Adhaeribacter radiodurans: one gene and its partner. The protein of the gene in region 1 interacts with the protein of each later gene in a pairwise test. Links are inferred from orthologs where the notes say so. Each region holds a gene or a part of one and is shown in the gene's direction. Other genes may lie near its edges.

Evidence for each region. Proteins that work in one complex are often made in the same cells at the same time.
Region 2: the proteins of HUW48_RS22340 (region 1) and dnaE interact in binary tests that used the Escherichia coli proteins (3 or more experiments, as listed by UniProt). The link is inferred for Adhaeribacter radiodurans from one-to-one orthologs.

Annotation. Positions count from the first base shown.
Region 1 is NZ_CP055153.1:5,608,898-5,613,150, forward strand. The notes cover bases 711-3,601. They hold HUW48_RS22340 (methionine aminotransferase), read left to right. Parts: upstream 711-1,530; coding sequence 1,531-2,673; downstream 2,674-3,601. Other genes in these bases: HUW48_RS22335 (hypothetical protein), read right to left, coding at 711-1,075; HUW48_RS22345 (amidohydrolase), read left to right, coding at 2,724-3,500. Outside these bases: mfd (transcription-repair coupling factor), read left to right, coding at 1-495; more of HUW48_RS22335, read right to left, coding at 683-710; HUW48_RS22350 (hypothetical protein), read left to right, coding at 3,619-3,762; HUW48_RS22355 (hypothetical protein), read right to left, coding at 3,985-4,253. UniProt on the Escherichia coli protein: Shows aminotransferase activity with methionine and histidine as substrates, and to a lesser extent also with phenylalanine.
Region 2 is NZ_CP055153.1:1,431,119-1,436,685, reverse strand. What follows is about bases 1,017-5,221. They hold dnaE (DNA polymerase III subunit alpha), read left to right. Parts: upstream 1,017-1,385; coding sequence 1,386-5,021; downstream 5,022-5,221. Other genes in these bases: HUW48_RS27210 (hypothetical protein), read right to left, coding at 1,223-1,348. In the rest of the region: HUW48_RS06140 (MFS transporter), read right to left, coding at 1-898; HUW48_RS06130 (DUF4056 domain-containing protein), read right to left, coding at 5,242-5,567. UniProt on the Escherichia coli protein: DNA polymerase III is a complex, multichain enzyme responsible for most of the replicative synthesis in bacteria. This DNA polymerase also exhibits 3' to 5' exonuclease activity. The alpha chain is the DNA polymerase catalytic subunit.

The DNA of each region.
Region 1 (4,253 bases):
GAAAAAGACCTGAACCAATTCCTAGACGTGGTGCGTGAATGTACCGTAGAAACCGACCTGGAAATACTTATACCGGATACCTACGTGAGCAACATTTCGGAGCGTTTAAACCTGTACAGCAAACTCGACCGGGTAAAAGATTTGCCAGCCCTGGAAAAAATTCAAAAAGGTATCATCGATCGGTTCGGCCCTTTACCGGAATCAGTAGAGAAGTTGATTCAGATTGTGAAACTACGTTGGAAAGCGCAGGAAGTAGGTTTTGAGAAGCTCACGATTAAGAAAGAGGTAATGAAAGGGTATATCTCTTCGGTAAATAACGACAAATATTTTCAGTCAGAAACTTTTGGCCACATCTTAAAATACGTGCAGCAACATCCCCGTCAATCGCGGCTGAAAGAAACCAAAGACAAACTGATCGTTATTTTTGACAACATTAAATCGGTAAATGCCGCCTGCGACGTATTTGAGCAGTTAACCGAAAGTATTAAGCACTAAAGCTAAGTAGGAAAGGCGCCGGCTGGTGGAAGGTAAATTTTTAAATAATCGTAAATTTTAGTCTGACGAAGATCTAAGGGCAATGGCGTTAGTTGCCCATAAATTACCTTAAACTTCTGTTTAAGTGCTATAAACGTATCTTTTTAAATTTTTGCTTTGGACTATGGTCCATGGTCTATCGACTAAATTATACATTCCGCAGCCAGGCCTTTGCTTCTTCTATGTCGTCGAAGGTTTGAATATAATCCGGATGGTGAGCGTGCGTTAAGGTTTTTTCCGTGGATAAGCGGCTGAGCATACTCGGGGAATAAATCCAGGCAAAGGCTTGCAGGCCATGCGCCTGTAAATCCGGAAACCAAATATCGGCACCCCATTTGGCGGCACCAGACCACATACCTTCTACCAGAGTGTTATCGTTTAGAACTTTAGTACACGCCTCGGAAATAAGATATTCGAGTATTTTGCCGCAGCCATCTTTTACCGACTGCGTCGTTTGGAAACCAATCCAATTAACATAAATCCAGTTGTTGTCTGTATCGTAAAAAATTTCGATTTGATCTGTAAAGTATAGTTTTTCCATTCCGAAAGAGCAGTTCTATGACAACTCTCCTAAAGACCTGTCGTAGCATATAATGTTTAAAAATCAGGCCAAAAACAAAGGCCAAGTAATATATTTAAATAATTCTATATTTTTCTGTGATTAAGTTAGATTGCCTGCTTATTTTGCTCAACTATATTTACGTATCTTCCTCTTTCCTAGAACTGAGTTAAACAGAGTCCTACTAGCAAATTGCTGAGTGCACAATAAGAGAACTGGTCTATTTCAGGTAGTCCTGGTAAAGAATTTAAAACTCTTTTAAGACCTGTGTTGAATAGCTAAACACACAATTTCGATATAAACGAGATTTGCCGTTATGTGGTTTAAAAAATAATAAAGGAAGTAGCGGGGCTTGTTTTAAATTTATTATCAGAAAATAACTACTATTCGTTATCCCGCTAGTTAATTTCTAATTTAGCGCCGTTTCTGTTTTACGCATGATACTTACCTCCAAATTACCTCAAGTTGGCACCAGCATTTTTACGGTGATGTCGCAGTTGGCGCAGCAGTACGGCGCTATCAATCTATCGCAAGGCTTTCCGGATTTTAATTGTCCACCAGAATTAACTGAGTTGGTAAGCGATTATTTAAGGCAAGGTTTTAACCAGTACGCTCCAATGGCCGGGGTACTAAAATTACGCGAACAGATAAGCAGTAAAACCGAAAAATTGTACGGGTTTGCGCCCGACCCCGATACTGAAATAACTATTACTTCGGGTGCTACCGAAGCTTTATACGCTGCTCTGGCAGCCATTTTACGCCCCGGAGATGAAGTAATTATACTCGAACCGGCTTACGATTCGTACGTGCCGGCTATTTTACTCAATGGTGGCCAACCCGTTTTTGTACCTCTGCAAGTACCTTCTTTTGCAATAAACTGGCAACTGGTAAAAGAAGCCATTACGTCCCGCACCCGGGCTATTTTACTTAATTCGCCGCATAATCCATCGGGAGCCGTTTTAAGCGCTTCGGATTTACTAAATCTAGCCGAATTGGTGACAGATACTAATATTTTAATTATCAGCGATGAAGTTTACGAACACATGGTTTTTGATGGCCAACCGCATTTAAGTTTACTTACTAAACCCGAACTGGCCGCTCGTAGCTTTGTCATTTCTTCGTTCGGCAAAACCTACCATGCTACTGGCTGGAAAGTGGCTTATTGTGTGGCTCCTGCGGCATTGACCATTGAATTCCGGAAAGTACACCAGTATTTGACTTTTAGTACGGTTACTCCTATTCAGTACGCCATTGCCGATTACCTCGATAATCAGGAACATTATCTTACTTTGCCGGCATTTTACCAGGCCAAACGTGATTTATTTCATCAATTACTGCAAAGCTCCCGGTTTACCTTAACACCTTCGGCGGGCACGTATTTTCAATTAGTAAGCTACGAAAACATTACCCAGGAAAGGGATCAGGCTTTTGCCCGTAGGTTAACAACTGAAGTGGGCGTAGCAGCTATCCCTATCTCGGTATTTTACCACCAGCAAACCGATCATGGCTTGCTCCGCTTTTGTTTCGCTAAAAACGAGGACACCTTACGCGCCGCCGCCGAAAAATTAAATCGTTTATAAATTTTAATTTTTGGTTCGGCCCCATTCCAGAAAATTTACTTTTTTTAACCATGCAGAACTTAACTATAACCTTCATTCAAACGCCGCTTTACTGGCACGATCGAGCCTTAAACCTGGAAATGCTGGCCCATAAAATAGAAGAGATAAATCAACCTACCGATTTAATAATTCTGCCGGAAATGTTTACGACTGGCTTTAGTATGCAGGCTCCGGAACTGGCCGAAACCATGTATGGCCCCACTTTACTCTGGCTGCAAAACATGGCCGCAGCAACTAAAGCTGTAATTACCGGAAGTTTGATTATAAAAGAAGGCGAGAATTATTTTAATCGTTTAATCTGGATGCCGCCTGATGGCAACTATGCTTATTACGACAAAAAACATTTATTTAGAATGGCCGGCGAAACCCAGGTATATGCTGCCGGAGCGCGTAAGTTAATCGTCACCTTAAAAGGATGGAAGGTTTGCCCCTTGATTTGCTATGATCTGCGATTCCCGGTTTGGAGCCGCAACGTACAAAACGAATACGACTTACTGCTCTACGTGGCAAATTGGCCCGCGAAAAGAGATATAGCCTGGAAAACCTTACTACCCGCCCGCGCCATTGAGAATGTAGCCTATGTAGCTGGGGTAAACCGGATAGGCGACGATGGCAACGGTCATTTGTACAACGGAGATTCGATGGTAGTTAATTTTAAAGGTGCTATTTTATTTTCGGCGGGGTCCAAGGAGAGTACTCAAACCATTACTCTTAATCGCCAGGAATTAGAAGATTTCCGAAAGAGCTTTCCGGCTTATTTGGATGCTGATGATTTTACGATATCGTAAAAGCATCTATTTATTGTAACAATTATTAGATTATTTGTTTAATATCGGCTTGCTTTTGGAGCCTTTGCAAGTCTCCAAGCTAGGGTGCTGATGCAGTTCAAAGGACTAAGTTTGCCTCATGGCCGGCGGGCCTCGTTTGGCTCTTTCGGGCTGGTCTAAGCTTCCTTTCCTCGACTCCGTCTGCGGAATGTGGCTATGCCACACCGGAACCTTAGAAGGCCCTCAACAGCCAAACTGGTGTCAGTTACTAGTAGAGACCTGAATCAACTCTCTACGACTTCTTTATGGTCTTTATGGCGCGGAAGTTACTTCCGTGCCTTGCAAACTATGTATTCTATCAATTTGTCAGCTTTAAAAGGAAAGTGACGGAAGTCACGGGCGATAATGGTTAAACAATAAGATTGGTAGGAATAGTAGATTTGCTTTACTTATTTTTATTTGATAGAAATTTCTTAACTAAGGTTTTGGTTTGCCTTCTAAAGCACTAACTATAAAAATCTTCTAAATTCTGAAATAAAAGCTGTTCCTCTGGGTTTTTAAAAAAAGTAAGTTGGGTTCGGTTGGTGAGCAGGCGTTCGAGCCGTTGGTGTTCGCCTTGTAAAATAACCAAACTCTGTTGCTGCCGACGAATAAGAACTTCTGCTAAACGGATTGTAGCACCTAAAGATATATCCGGTTCCGGACAGTTAAAGTAAATACTGCAGCGCTCTGCTTGTTGGGTTACCTGGCAGGTATGCGTAATTAAAAACTCTT
Region 2 (5,567 bases), 4.2 Mb from region 1 along the record:
CTTTTCCTAAACCTAACACCGACGGACGCTTTGCCAGGTATAAAGCCCCGGTTAATGCCCCAATTCCGGAAGCTCCCATTAAATAACCGAGTGTGTTAGCGCCACCGTGCAAAATATCGCGGGCAAATACTGGCATTAAAACACTAAAAGGCATGCCAAACAAGCTAATTAAGCCAATTTGCAGCAGAATTGCCCGAATGGGTGGAAAACCTACTACGTATTTAAATCCTTCGCGCAACGATTCCCATACCCGTATGTCTTTTTTTGTAGAAGGTTTAAGCTGAACCCGAAGACTTAAAAGAGAAAAAAGTACGGCTATATAACTAAGCGCATTAAGTGCAAAGCACATCCCCTCCCCTACCGCCGCAATTACTAAACCTGCAATAGAAGGTCCGGCTAAACGGGCCACATTAAACAGCGACGAATTTAAAGCAATGGCATTACTAACATCTTCCCGCTTATCAATCAGGTTTATGACGAAGGACTGCCGGGTAGGAGTATCAAAAGCATTAACAATTCCTAAGAATATACTCAGAGCCAAAATCCAGTAGATAGTTACCGCATTAGTAAGCACCAACACGGCTAGAATTGTAGCTTGCAGCATAGCTAGAGATTGCGTTAAAATTAAAATGCGGTGTTTATTAAATCGATCAGAAAGTACACCGGCAAAAGGCCCTAACAGAAATGCTGGTACCTGACCGGCAAAACCCAAAATACCTAACAACAAAACAGAATTAGTAAGTCGATAAACCAGCCAGCTCATGGCTACCTGCTGCATCCAGGTACCAATTAAAGAAACACCTTGCCCCATAAAAAAGAGCCGGTAATTCCGGTACTGCAAGGCCCGAAACATTTCGGCTAATGTAACTTTGTTTTTCTTCTCTGCTGTTGCTTCCATTCGTTTACCCTGATCTGGTTTTTCGTTACCAAACTAACTTTACGAAAAAGTTAACAATAGGCTGAAATAATTTTAAATCAGTAAAAAATTAAATCCGGAACTAAGGTTGGGCTCTTTTAAGAAGGTTTATGCTTCCATTCGTCAGAAAGTGCCCACTGTAGGCACCAGAACTTTAAAAAACCATTTATTGCCAAAGGAAACAGGTGTCAGGCTTTCTTCACTAACTGATTCGCCGAAATATTTACTAAAACTAGGATGCGGATTTAGTAACATAACTGGTGCTTTGATTTTTAGCTTATCTAACTTTCCTGCTTACCCATAATCTTAAGCAAGGAGTAACCTAATGAGCTTAACTTTTGCTTTCGGAACTGCTACTTTTTGCTTAATTTTATTGTTGTGAACCGGAGATAATGGTAGTTCAACCGATGCTGATTTTTCCTTATCTTCCATTTCTAATTTGTAATTATTAATTTCTAATTCACTTCTCGTGCCTGAATTCTCGCATTTACACTGCCATACTCAATACTCTTTGCTCGATGGTGCTGCCAGCATTGGCGGCCTGATGAAGAAAGCCCAAGCCGATGGTATGAAGGCCGTTGCTATGACCGACCACGGTAATATGTTTGGGGCTTTTAACTTTGTGGCCGAAGCCAATAAATACAACGTAAAACCCATTGTGGGCTGCGAATTTTATTTGGTGCAGGACCGCCATCAGAAAGTTTTTACTAAAGAACAACGCGATAACCGCTACCATCAACTTTTATTGGCCAAAGACCAGGACGGCTACAAAAACCTGTCGAAGCTTTGCTCCATGAGCTACATTGAAGGTTTGTATAGTAAATGGCCACGCATTGATAAAGAGCTTCTGCAAAAATACTCGAAGGGCTTAATTGCCACCAGTTGCTGCATTGGGGCGGAAGTACCGCAAGCTATTTTATGGAAAAGCGAAGAAGAAGCCGAAGAAATATTGAAATGGTGGCTCGATTTATTCGGCGAAGATTATTACATCGAAATTCAGCGGCACGGCCTGCAAAATATTGATAACACCGGTAAGAGCCAGGAAGATGTAAACCAGGTATTACTCAAGTGGGCGAAGAAATACAACGTAAAAGTAATTTGCACCAACGACTCGCACTACATTGAGCAAAACGACTGGAATGCCCACGACATTCTGCTCTGCGTGAATACCGGCGAAGACGAAAGTATTCCGGTTGGTGATTTCAACACCAAATATTTCCGGTTGTTAACTTCTAAGGGCGAGGTTGCTTACGACCACCTGGATAACCTCCGCAAAAACTTAAACAACGACGAAGTAGCCCGCCGGATGCTGTACCGGATTGAAGAAGAAATGCAGAAGCCCCGGCCGCAAACCCGCTTTGGTTTCCCCAACGACGAATTCTACTTCAAAACGCAGGCGCAGATGAACCAACTGTTCCGCGACGTGCCGGAATCAGTAGACAATACAAACGAAATCGTTGATAAAATAACGCCGCCCAAACTGCAGCGCGATATACTATTACCCAACTTTCCGATACCGGCGGAACACGCCGGACCGGATGCTTTTTTGCGCCATTTGACCTTTGAAGGCGCTAAGAAACGGTACAAAGAAATTACCCCCGAAGTTGAAGAACGCCTGAACTATGAGCTGCAGATTATCGAAACCATGGGATTTGCGGGTTACTTTTTAATTGTGCAGGACTTTATTAATCAAGGCCGGGCCATGGGAGTAGTAGTTGGGCCGGGCCGGGGTTCCGCCGCCGGTTCGGCGGTAGCCTATTGCGTTGGTATTACCAACATCGACCCCATAAAGTATTCCCTGCTTTTCGAGCGTTTTTTAAATCCGGAACGGGTAAGTATGCCCGATATTGATATTGACTTCGACGACGAAAACCGCCAGCGCGTAATCGACTACGTGGTGGGGAAATACGGTAAAACCCAGGTAGCCCAGATTATCACTTTTGGTACCATGGCGGCCAAATCGAGCATTAAAGACGTGGCCCGCGCTACCGAATTGCCTTTATCTGAGGCTAATGAACTGGCCAAAATGGTGCCCGAAACGCCGGGTACTACCCTGGCTAAAGCATTTATAGAATCGCCGGAACTGGCTAACATTCGGGCGGGCAACGACCACCGGGGAAAAGTAGTGCAACTGGCAGAAAAATTGGAAGGTTCTGTCCGTAATACCGGTATTCACGCGGCAGGGGTAATTATTGCTCCCGATGATATTACCAATTACATTCCGGTTTCTACCTCTAAAGATTCAGACCTGCTCATAACGCAGTTCGACGGTAAGGTAATTGAAAGCGCGGGCATGCTGAAAATGGACTTTTTGGGTCTCAAAACCCTAACCATTATTCGCGATGCTTTAGAATTGATTAAGACCAATCACGGCGTAGATATTAATATCGATGAAATACCTCTGGAAGACGAAAAGACTTTTGCGCTCTACCAACGCGGTGACACCATTGGTACCTTCCAGTTTGAATCCGAAGGCATGCGGATGTACTTAAAAGATTTGCAGCCAACGAATATCGAGGATTTAATTGCCATGAACGCGCTTTACCGGCCCGGTCCAATGCAGTTCATTCCTAACTTTATTAACCGGAAACACGGCCGCGAACCGGTTGAATACCCGCACGAACTGCTGGAACCCATCCTGAATTACTCCTACGGCATTATGGTGTACCAGGAGCAAATTATGCAAACGGCCCAGATCTTAGCGGGCTACTCCCTGGGTGGTGCCGACTTGCTGCGCCGGGCAATGGGTAAAAAAGATATGGCCAAAATGGCCAAAGAGCGAGAGAAATTTATTAAAGGTGCCAAGGAACTCCATAAAATACCCGAGAAAAAAGCGTCGGAAGTATTCGACGTAATGGAGAAATTTGCCCAGTACGGCTTTAACCGGTCGCACTCGGCGGCTTACTCGGTAGTGGCTTACCAAACAGGTTATTTAAAAGCGCATTACCCCGCAGAGTACATGGCGGCCGTTCTCACGCACAACATGAACGATATTAAGAAAGTAACTTTCTTTATCGAAGAAGCGCGTCGCCAGCAAGTACCGGTGTTGGGTCCGGACGTGAACGAATCCATCTATAAATTTAACGTTAACAAAGATGGCGCTATTCGTTTTGGTTTAGGAGCGGTAAAAGGAACTGGCGAAGCAGCGGTAGAAGCTATTCTGGAAGAACGGGAGAAAAAAGGACCCTACTCCGATGTTTTTGACTTTGCCAAACGAGCCAATTTGCGGGCAGTAAACAAGAAAACTTTTGAAAGTTTAGCCCAAGCCGGAGCATTCGATTCGTTTGAGCGCTACCACCGGGCGCAATACATTGAAATACCCGACGGCGAAAACCTGAATTTACTCGAAAAATCTATCCGTTTTGGTAACCAATACCAGGCCGAGCAAAGTTCCTCCCAACAATCGTTGTTTGGCGGTGGTAGTGCCGTGCAAATTCCCTTGCCCAAAGTACCGGAAGTAGCACCTTGGAGCCAAACCGAAATGCTGCGCCGGGAAAAAGAAGTGGTAGGTTTTTACATTTCCGGTCACCCGCTCGACCAGTTTAAATTAGAAATTGACTCGTACTGCACTTGTCCTTTGGACCGAATTGCCGAATACAAAAACCGCGATATTTCAGTGGCCGGTATTGTAAGTAATATTGTCATCCGGACGGGAAAAAACGGAAATCCATTTGCGCTGTTTACCCTGGAAGATTATGATTCTACTTTAGGTCTGGCTTTGTTCGGGGAAGATTACGTAAAGTTCTCGCCTTATTTAAAAGACGGTATGTTCTTGTTTGTAAAAGGCAAAGTAACCTTGCGTTATAAATCAGAAGACCAGTGGGAATTGAAGCCTACCAACATGCAATTGCTCGGCGATGTGGCCGAAAAATTAGCCCAGGGTGTTCGGTTAGACATCGACCTTCGTACTCTGAATGCTCTGCAAATCGACCATATTGAACAAGCCGCACAGGAATCACCTGGCCAGAAAAAACTGGAACTGGTACTCTGCGAACCCAACGAACGCCTCACCGTGGAAATGTTCTCCCGCAAATACCGCATCGACCCGAAAACATTTATTTTGAAGGTAAAGGAAAAGGAATTGGGGGTTTGTAAGTTGTTGTAGATTTTAATGCTGTCATTAAGTGTCAGGTGATAACACCTGACACGGCAGAACCTACAACAAGAAGGTTTGCTTAGCTGCCCCTGCATGCCGCCAGTCTGAGTTTATACACCTGGATAAGATAGCAATATGAAGGAGTAAAAAACGAAAAAGGCCCATGTATTATGGGCCTTTTGTTGTAGTAATTTATCTGAGATTAATAATCAATATGAACAAAAATATTTCAACTACCAGACCGCCAATTTACGATTCGTGAATTAGTTTGCAGTTGTTGGGCCCGCTCTTCTTTTTCAATCTGGCGCAGAAGTAAAGCAAAATCTGTTTGGGTAACAAAATGTTTTTCTTCTTCCGGAAAAATTAAGTGAAGCGGCACTTTATAGCTTGGCTTAATCGTAAGCTGGTAAAAGTCAGATAAGGACTTATGAGCTTGTGTCTGGTCCGGAACAGTTAACTCAAAAGCAGCTGCATCTAGGGCGTTAGCTGTACCCGGGAGAAGCAAAGGCCTTACAACTGGATAAACCTCTATCTGGCGCGCCAACAATATTTTGC